3 regions of the Pseudomonas sp. C11 genome follow, and region 1 is predicted to be linked to each of the others. Evidence: predicted binding sites of a transcription regulator. Region 1 holds the regulator's gene; each other region holds the start of a gene.
What was found. The regulator sigma-54, encoded in region 1, starts transcription at its own class of promoters, with help from an activator protein. The targets are predictions, from matches to a motif close to ANTGGCATNNANNTTGCTNT.

Region 1 (3,277 bases):
CTGGCGCAGGAGTTCCAGGTGTGCGTCGGTAGCAGCCTCTGGCACCAGCAGCACGAACAGCAGATCGACCGGTGCACCGTCGATGGCGTCGAAGTCGACGGCCGTGTCGAGTCGCAACAGGGCGCTGATCGGGGCGCTGCAGCCGGCCAGGCGGCAATGGGGAATGGCGATGCCGTTGCCGAAACCGGTAGAGCCGAGCTTCTCGCGGGCAATGAGGCTTTCGTAGATGTCCTGGTTATCCAGGTCGGCGAGATCACGAGCAACCAGGCTGGCGATCTGTTCGAGCACGCGCTTCTTACTGCCGCCCGGCACGTTCACCAGGGAACGGCCGGGGGTCAGGATGTTTTCAAGTCGGATCATGGAGGGGAAATGTCAGCGGGCTGTAGCGCCTTGCAGGCGGTCGAGCTGCTTTTCCTTGTGCTTGATGAGTTGACGGTCGAGTTTGTCGGCCAGCAGGTCGATGGCGGCGTACATATCCGTATGCTCAGCGTTGGCGACGACCTCACCGCCGGCAACGTGAAGGGTGGCTTCGATCTTTTGCTTGAGCTTCTCGACTTCCATGATCACCTGAACGTTGGTGATCTTGTCGAAGTGGCGTTCCAGTCGGCCGAGTTTCTCGCCGATGTAGTCACGCAGGGCGTCGGTCACATCCAGCTGATGTCCACTGATGTTGACTTGCATACCGCTTTCTCCTTGTTGCCTTGTGTAAGAGGCAGGTCATGAGTCGACCTACCACCGGAACACCTTGGCCTGTTCGCGTGTGCGATCAGTCTGGCTTGCTCACATCAGGCGCTTGCGTTCACTGGACGGTGCGATACCGAGAGACTCGCGGTATTTGGCAACTGTCCGACGGGCGACCTGGATGCCTTGTGCCTCCAGTAAACCAGCGATCTTGCTGTCACTCAACGGCTTTTTCGCGTTTTCTGCGGCGACCAGTTTTTTGATGATGGCGCGGATCGCGGTGGACGAGCATTCGCCGCCTTCGGAGGTGCTGACGTGGCTGGAGAAGAAATATTTCAGCTCGTAAATGCCACGCGGGGTATGCATGAATTTCTGCGTGGTGACGCGCGAGATGGTCGACTCGTGCATGCCCACCGCTTCGGCGATGTCATGCAGCACCAGGGGCTTCATGGCCTCGTCACCGTAGTCGAGGAAGCCGCGTTGATGTTCGACGATCTGCGTGGCCACCTTCATCAGGGTCTCGTTGCGGCTCTGCAGGCTCTTGATGAACCAGCGCGCTTCCTGCAACTGGTTGCGCATGAAGGTGTTGTCGGCGCTGGAGTCGGCGCGTTTGACGAAGCCGGCGTACTGCGCATTGACGCGCAGTCGTGGCATGGCTTCCTGGTTCAGCTCCACCAGCCAGCGGTCGTTGTGCTTGCGCACGATGACGTCCGGCACCACATATTCCGGTTCGCTCGATTCGATCTGCGAACCCGGGCGCGGGTTGAGGCGCTGGATCAGGTCGATGACCTGCTTGAGCTCGTCTTCCTTGAGCTTGGTGCGGCGCATCAACTGGGCATAGTCACGGCTGCCGAGCAGTTCCAGGTGCTCGCTGACCAGACGCTGGGTTTCCGTCAGCCAGGGGGTGCTGGCAGGCAACTGACGGAGTTGCAGGAGCAGGCATTCACGCAGATCACGGGCGCCGATGCCGGCTGGCTCGAATTGCTGGATGCGATGCAGTACGACCTCGACTTCATCGAGTTCGATGTCCAGTTCGGTGTCGAAGGACTCGGCCACTTCCTCGAGGGTTTCCTCCAGGTAGCCATCGTTGTTGATGCAGTCGATCAGGGTGGCGGCGATCAGCCGATCCTTGTCCGACATCGGTGCGAGGTTGAGTTGCCACAGCAGGTGGCTGTGCAGGCTTTCACCAGTGGAGGTGCGGGTGGTGAAGTCCCACTCGTCATCATCGTTGCTGGGCAGGCTGCTGGCGCTGGTCTGGTAGATGTCTTCCCAGGCAGTGTCGACCGGCAGCTCGTTGGGAATGCGTTCGCCCCACTCGCCTTCCTCCAGGTTATCAACCGTCGGAGTGGCTTCCTGGTAGCTCTCTTCCTTGCTCGGCGCGGGGGCAGCGCTTTCGGCGCCATCGGCCATCGGGTCGCTGTTGTCGAAGTCGTCGCCATCTTCCTGGCGCTCGAGCATGGGGTTGGATTCCAGCGCCTCCTGGATCTCCTGCTGAAGATCCAGAGTAGACAGTTGGAGGAGGCGGATAGCCTGTTGCAGCTGCGGTGTCATCGTCAGCTGCTGGCCCATCTTGAGGACTAGCGAAGGTTTCATTGCAGACCTTAATTTACTGGCGAGTTACGCCTTCCACATCAGGGCGCCGAAGCGCCGCCAGGAAGCAAATTATATGCCTGAAAAACGCTCATTTGCCTAGGGGCTGTCCTATTCCTGTCATGTAAATGCAGGTGATTTACAGGCGGAACTCGTGGCCCAGGTATACCTCTTTCACGGTCTGGTTGGCGAGGATGGTCTGAGCATCGCCTTCTGCGATCAGTTGCCCGTCGTTGACGATGTAGGCAGTCTCGCAGATATCCAGGGTTTCGCGCACGTTGTGATCGGTGATCAGAATGCCGATGCCCTTGGCCTTGAGGTGATGGATGATCTGCTTGATATCGCCTACCGAGATCGGGTCGACACCGGCGAAGGGTTCGTCGAGCAGGATGAACTTCGGGTTGGTGGCCAGGGCGCGAGCGATTTCCACGCGGCGGCGTTCACCGCCAGACAGGCTCATGCCCAGGCTGTCGGCGATATGGTGGATATGGAATTCCTGCAGCAGGTTCTCCAGTTCCGCCTGGCGGCCGCTGCGATCCAGATCCTTGCGCGTTTCCAGAATGGCCATGATGTTGTCGGCCACCGACAGCTTGCGGAAGATCGAAGCTTCTTGGGGCAGGTAGCCGATACCCGCGCGGGCGCGGCCATGCATGGGCTGGTGGCTGACGTCCAGATCATCGATCAGCACACGCCCCTGATCGGCCTGCACCAGGCCGACGATCATGTAGAAGCAGGTGGTCTTGCCGGCGCCGTTGGGGCCGAGCAGGCCCACGATCTGGCCGCTTTCGATGTTCAGGCTGACGTCGCGTACGACCTGGCGACCCTTGTAGCTCTTGGCCAGATGCTGGGCTTTGAGAATGGCCATTACTGTTGCTGATCCGCAGGTTTGTTCTTCGGCTGGATGACCATGTCGATGCGCGGACGCGGCATGCTCACGTTGTTACCGGTGGCACGGCCCGCATTGACGATCTGGCGGCGGGTGTCATAGACGATTTTCTCGCCTTCG
Region 2 (3,277 bases), on a different contig from region 1:
TCCGGCAGATAGCAGTGCTGGCGCAGGCCGGGTAGGTTAAGAAAGGCATTGGCCACGCCCTGGCGCTGCAGTTGCCGTTCACGTGCCTGCGCCACCTTGGCGGCGGCCTGGGCTGTGCTTTCGCCATTTTGCGGCGCTGCATTCAGGGCCGTTGTTTCGCGCGCCACGGTCAGGTGCAGGTCGATGCGATCAAGCAGTGGCCCGGAGAGCTTGGCGCGGTAGCGCTGGATCTGATCCGGCGTGCAGCGACAGCGGTTGCTGGGGTCGCCCAGGTAGCCGCACGGGCAGGGATTCATCGCCGCGACGAGTTGAAAACGCGCGGGGAAACGAACCCGGTCACGGGCTCTGGCAATCACGATATGGCCGCTTTCCAGTGGCTCACGCAAGACTTCCAGTACCTTGCGGTCGAACTCCGGTAGCTCATCGAGAAACAAGATGCCCTGGTGCGCCAGGGTAATTTCCCCCGGTTGCGGGCGACTGCCGCCACCGACCAGCGCCGGCCCGGATGCACTATGGTGGGGCGTGCGAAAGGGGCGTTGTGGCCAATGCTGCAATGGCGTGTGGCTGGCAACGGAATGAATCGCCGCGACCTGCAGCGCTTCGTCCTCTTCCAATGCTGGCAGCAAGCCCGGCAGACGGCTGGCCAGCAGCGTCTTGCCGGTGCCGGGTGGGCCGCTGAGCAACAGATTGTGCGAGCCCGCCGCCGCTACCAGCAGGGCGCGTTTGGCGGCGAGTTGGCCCTGAACTTCGGCCAGGTCGGGGTAGGGCAGGCTCTGCCGGAGCAGGCCTTTGGCTGCATAAGGTTGCAGCGGCTGGCTGCCGTTGAGGTGGCCAGCCACCTGCAGCAGATGCTCGACGGCGATGATTTTCAGCCCGGAGGCCAGGCTGGCTTCCTCGGCATTGGCCAGCGGCACCAGCAAGGTGCGCCCGACCTCGCGTGCAGCCAGCGCCGCTGGTAACGCGCCCTGTACTGGACGCAGCGCGCCGGAAAGTGCCAGCTCGCCCAGGCATTCGTACTCGTCCAGCGTATCGGCGGGTATCTGGCCACTGGCGGCAAGTATGCCCAGGGCAATGGCCAGATCGAAACGCCCGCCGTCCTTGGGAAGGTCAGCTGGTGCCAGGTTGAGGGTGATGCGCCGGTTGGGGAAATCGAAGGCGGAATTGAGGATGGCGCTGCGCACGCGATCCTTGCTTTCCTTCACCGCCGTTTCCGGCAGCCCCACCAGGGTCAGTGCCGGCAGGCCGTTGGCCAGGTGGGCTTCGACGGTCACTGCCGGTGCTTCGACGCCGACCTGTGCGCGGCTGTGGACGATGGCCAGAGACATGATCGCTCCTTGATCAAGTGGGGTGCAGTGCCTGTGGAGCGGCTGGGCGGCATTCCGCTTCGGCCGCGAAGCCTGTGCGCGGCCGAAGCCGCTCCTACACCATAACCTTAGTCTGTGGCGGTGAGCTTGGCTTCCAGCTCGGCGACCTTGGCCTCAAGCGCTTCCAGGCGGGCGCGGGTGCGGGCCAGTACTACCATCTGGCTGTCGAATTCCTCGCGGCTGACCAGATCCAGTTTGCTGAAACCGCTTTGCAGCAGAGCCTTGAACTGGGCTTCAAGCTCGGCGCGGGGCAGCGGACTGTCGCCACTGAACAGGCGCGAGGCGTGGCTACTGAGGGTGTCGAGCAGGGCTTTGGGCGGCAGCATGGTCGGGTTCCAGATCGAGATGGCCGGCAGTGTAGCACGTGACCTGGAGAGGATCGGTGGTGCGGCTTTGCACACTTTTTGAGCGGCTTGAACGGGCTTAGTGCGCGCTTTTGGTGCGCGCATCAGGGCGTGCTTCCCTGGGAAAAGCCCTTTTTCTTGCTCAAGCGCTTGATAAACGGTCTTTTTTTCGAGCTGGCAAGCTTTCTGCTTAACCCCTGATGACGCATGCACCGATGCAGTACCGGAGCGTCAGGCGAAGCGGGGGAGTGTTTCGTCGGGAGCGGTTGATGGGTATCGGCCAGGCCCGGTTGGGGCGGTCGGTGCATTACAAAAGCCGGACACTGCGCTTAGACTTGCGACGGGCCGAAAATTCCTGGGGCAAGTCCACCTAACACGGGAGAAAGTTTCATGAAGCTAGTCACTGCCATCATCAAGCCGTTCAAGCTGGACGACGTACGCGAGTCGCTGTCGGAAATCGGCGTGCAAGGCATCACCGTTACCGAGGTCAAGGGCTTCGGTCGTCAGAAGGGCCATACCGAGCTGTACCGTGGCGCCGAATACGTCGTCGACTTCCTGCCCAAGGTGAAAATCGACGTCGCCATCGCCGACGATCAACTCGATCGCGTGATCGAGGCCATCACCAAGGCAGCCAACACCGGCAAGATCGGTGACGGCAAGATCTTCGTGGTCAACCTGGAGCAGGCGATTCGTATCCGTACCGGCGAAACCGATACCGACGCGATTTAAGCCCAGCGCCCTACCCCCAGAATCGTCCCAGGAGTTAAATCATGACTCTGCGAAAAATCGCAGGGCTTGGAGCCCTTTTGTCCCTGCTTTCCCCGGGCCTGGCCATGGCTGCGGAAACGACGCTGAATTCCGGTGACACAGCTTGGATGCTGACTGCCACCGCGTTGGTTCTGTTCATGACCATCCCGGGCCTGGCCCTGTTCTACGCCGGCATGGTGCGTTCGAAGAACGTCCTGTCGGTGATGATGCAGTGCTTCGCCATCACCGGCCTGATCAGCATTCTCTGGGTGATCTACGGCTACAGCCTGGCGTTCGACACCACCGGCATGGAGAAAGGCGTCACCAATCTCCATTCCTTCATCGGTGGCCTGAACAAGGCCTTCCTAAGCGGTCTGAGCGTCGACAGCCTGGTTGCTGCCTTCCCTGAGAGCGTATTCATCACCTTCCAGATGACCTTCGCCATCATCACCCCGGCGCTGATCGTCGGTGCCTTCGCCGAGCGTATGAAGTTCTCCGCGATGCTGGTGTTCATGGGCGTCTGGTTCACCCTAGTGTATGCCCCGATTTGCCACATGGTCTGGTCCGGTGACGGTGCCTTCCTGTGGGATGAAGGCGTGCTGGACTTCGCCGGTGGCACCGTGGTGCACATCAACGCCGGTATCGCCGGTCTGGTCGCCTGCCTGGTATTGGGCAAGCGCAAGGGCTTCCCGACCACGCCGATGGCGCCGCACAACCTGGGCTACACCCTGGTCGGTGCTGCCATGCTGTGGATCGGCTGGTTCGGCTTCAACGCCGGTTCCGCAGTCGCCGCCAACGGCACCGCCGGCATGGCCATGCTGG
Region 3 (3,277 bases), on a different contig from region 1:
TTCGTCAGTTGGAGTACTTGTAGCCCACCTCGCCATGCGCGGCGAGATCCAGGCCGTCGATCTCCTGCTCTTCATCCACGCGCAGCCCACCGCAGAACAGCGCCGCGATCTTGAACGCCACCCAACTGGTCAGTGCCGAGAAGAGGATGCTGAACAGCAGTGCGCCGGCATTGACCTGCAATTGATCGAGCAGGCCACGCTCGCCGGTGAAGCCCTGCCCGCCCAACTCGCTCAGGGCGAACACCGGGGTCAGCAGACCGCCGAGGATACCGGCAACGCCATGCACGCAGAACACGTCGAAGGCATCGTCCAGGCCCATGGCGGGCTTGAGCTTCTCCACCGCCCAGACGCACACCGGCGCGGCGATCAGGCCCAGGACGATGGCGCCCATGGGGCCGACGTAACCGCAGGCTGGGGTGATTGCCACCAGCCCGGCGATGGCGCCGGATACCGCGCCGAACAGGCTCGGTTTGCCGCGGTGCACACCCTCGACCAGCATCCAGGCCAGTGCCCCGGCGCAACTGGCGAGCATGGTGTTGACCATCACCAGCATGGCGAAACCATTGGCCGCCAGGGCGCAACCGCCACAGAAGCCGAGCCAGCCGACCCACAGCAGGCCGCCGCCGATGAAGGTCATAGTCATGTTGTGCGGGGCCAGCGCCGACGTGCCGTAATCGCGCCGCCGGCCAATCAGCCAGGCGCCGACCAGCGAGGCGATGCCCACGTTCAGGTGCACCACGTTACCACCGGCGAAATCCTGCACGCCGAGGTTGAACACCCAGCCGCCGCCCCAGGCCATGTGCGCCATGGGGATGTAGTTGAGTGTCAGCCAGAGCGCCATGAAGAGCATCACCGCCGAGAATTTCATGCGCTCGGCAAAGGCGCCGACGATGATCGCCGGGGTGATCGCGGCGAACAGCAGCATGAACAGGAAGTACAGGTATTCGGGAATGGTGCCGACCACGGAGTCGGTGCCGACCCCCTTGAGGAACAGCTTGTCCAGCCCGCCGATCAGCGACTGCCAGGAGCCCCCGTCGGTAAAGCACAGGCTGTAGCCGTAGATGGCGAAGAGCACCGACATCAGTGATGCGGTGCAGAACACCTGCATGAGGATCGACAGTACGTTCTTGCCACGCGCCATGCCGCCATAGAACAGCGCCAGGCCAGGCAGAGTCATCAGCAACACCACCAGCGAGCAGAGCGCCACGAACGCCGTATCGCCACTGTTGACCACGGGCGTCTCGGCCGCCTGCGCGGCAGCACTGCCCAGCAATGGAATAAACCCCAACGCAATACGACTACGGATCATCGACTACAGCCTCCAATCAGGGAGCCGTGCTGCGCGGCTTATCGCGTGGCATCGGCATACGAGACCCTGCCGGAATATATCCTGGCAGGAATTTTTATTTCCCATCAGGCATAGCAATCCCCTTGCCAATTGGAAACATCCAATTACAAATAAATAAGTCAAATAAAATCATAAGGTTAAAAAAGCCGCACCGGCCTAATCGGATATTCGCCGACCACAAGCCTCCCCGTCTTGGTGCAACGAAGGAAACAGCCGCTCGGCCGCGAATAACCAATAAAAATCCAGCCACCCCCTCCCCAGCCATCAGGTAGCGGCGTAATAATGGCGCGCCCTTGCAAACATGCAGCAGAACGCCACCATCCCGACAGGCGCATGCAATTGCCCCCAACAGAATGTGTCATGAAGAAGCACAGGAATCCGGCCCGATGAGCGCCTCAGAGTCAGGCACCGCCTCCTCCAGACAATCGGCCTGGGTAATTCCCGCTGCCCTGCAGACGGCCTACCGGCGCTATGTCGTCGAACAGCATGGGCGCTTCCTGCTGGCGATCAATTTCATCGCCATGATCGCCTACGACCTCTACGTCTTCGCCGATGCCCTGCTGATCCCCGATATGGCGCTGGAGTCGCTGTTGCTACGCGGAGGGCTGAGCCTGATCGGTCTGGTCAACATCTATCTGGTGTTCTACCGCTACCGCAACGTGCTGCTGATGGACATGCTGATGCCGGTGCATGACATCATCTCCACCATCGCCTGGTTCGAACTGCTCAAGCGCAGCAGCTCACCCGACGTGCCCACCTTCGTCTACGCCTCGGTGGTGTTCATCATCCTGGCCAACCTGGGGGCGCGCTACAGTTTCCGCGGCATCCTCGCCTGCTCCACGGCCATTTCGGCGATCATCCTGTACAACCAGTGGCTGCTGCATGATGGCCAGAGCAAGCCGGTGCTGGTGTTCAGCATCGCCTACCTGCCGGTGCTGCTGTTCAGCCTGTTCATCAGTTGGACCAATATCAACGGTGTGCGCCGCGCCTTTCTCGACGATCAGGAAAAGCAGCGCCAGCGTGACGAACTAGCGGAGCTCAATCTGCGCCTGAGCGAACAGGCCAGCACCGACGCGCTGACCTGCGTCGGCAACCGCCGCGCCTTCGACCTCGCCCTGGAAGATCACTGGCAGCAGATGCAGCGCAACGGCCGGCCCTTCGCCCTGCTGTTGCTGGACATCGACTTCTTCAAGCCCTTCAACGACCACTACGGTCATCAGGTCGGCGACCAGTGCCTGTGCGAGGTCGCCCGCTGCATCAGCGCCGGCCTGCGGCAGGGTCAGGGCAATGTGTACCGCTATGGCGGCGAAGAGTTCGTCGTGCTCCTGCAGATCGCCGATGTCGGAGAGCTGAACGCCCTGGCCGAGCGCTTGCGCGAGCAGGTGGCCAATCTCGGCCTCGAGCATCCGCACCGTCCCGATGAGCTGAATCGCCTGACCATCAGCATCGGCGCCTGCACCACCCAGGCAACGGGCGTGCAGCAGGCCCATGACCTCTTCGCCCAGTGCGACCGCCTGCTCTATCAAGCCAAGCAACGAGGACGCAATCGCGTGTGTACTCAAGAGCAGCAACGCCAGGACGACTCAGGGACACTCATGAAAGTCGCACAAGAAACCGCGCCACCACTGGCATCTTTACAACCGCAAACGCCAGCGGATTGACGACAAAAAACAAGCACCGTTGCTTCCGATCAAAAGATCATCCCGCAGAGACAGATAACCTTTGCCCAGTGCTGGCGAAACCAAACCTGCAACTCATGGCTTATGACCTAGGCTGTAGTGAGCCAATCGGAGCAAAGGTTATGGCGGTCTACTTGCTCATTGACTAAAGAAATCCACTGAACACGCGACAAAGCTCATAGACCGGTTCATTAACGCATCTCAATGCGAGAGAACCTGGCCCAAACCGAACCGGCAACAGGTAATGCGA

Region 2: the regulator sigma-54 is predicted to act here: its motif matches at 1,882-1,901, upstream of glnK (P-II family nitrogen regulator).
Region 3: the regulator sigma-54 is predicted to act here: its motif matches at 1,420-1,439, upstream of VC352_RS20685 (ammonium transporter).

The regions. Positions count from the first base shown of each region.
Region 1 covers NZ_JAWIIP010000009.1:151,158-154,434, reverse strand. Annotated here, with positions in the region: gene ptsN (PTS IIA-like nitrogen regulatory protein PtsN) at 1-360, opposite strand, end outside; gene hpf (ribosome hibernation-promoting factor, HPF/YfiA family) at 373-681, opposite strand; gene VC352_RS15940 (RNA polymerase factor sigma-54) at 781-2,274, opposite strand; gene lptB (LPS export ABC transporter ATP-binding protein) at 2,411-3,136, opposite strand; gene lptA (lipopolysaccharide transport periplasmic protein LptA) at 3,136-3,277, opposite strand, start outside.
Region 2 covers NZ_JAWIIP010000018.1:70,790-74,066, forward strand. Annotated here, with positions in the region: gene VC352_RS22820 (YifB family Mg chelatase-like AAA ATPase) at 1-1,325, opposite strand, end outside; gene VC352_RS22825 (accessory factor UbiK family protein) at 1,433-1,690, opposite strand; gene glnK (P-II family nitrogen regulator) at 2,099-2,437, shown strand; gene VC352_RS22835 (ammonium transporter) at 2,479-3,277, shown strand, end outside.
Region 3 covers NZ_JAWIIP010000014.1:118,951-122,227, reverse strand. Annotated here, with positions in the region: gene VC352_RS20685 (ammonium transporter) at 5-1,309, opposite strand; gene VC352_RS20680 (GGDEF domain-containing protein) at 1,735-3,009, shown strand.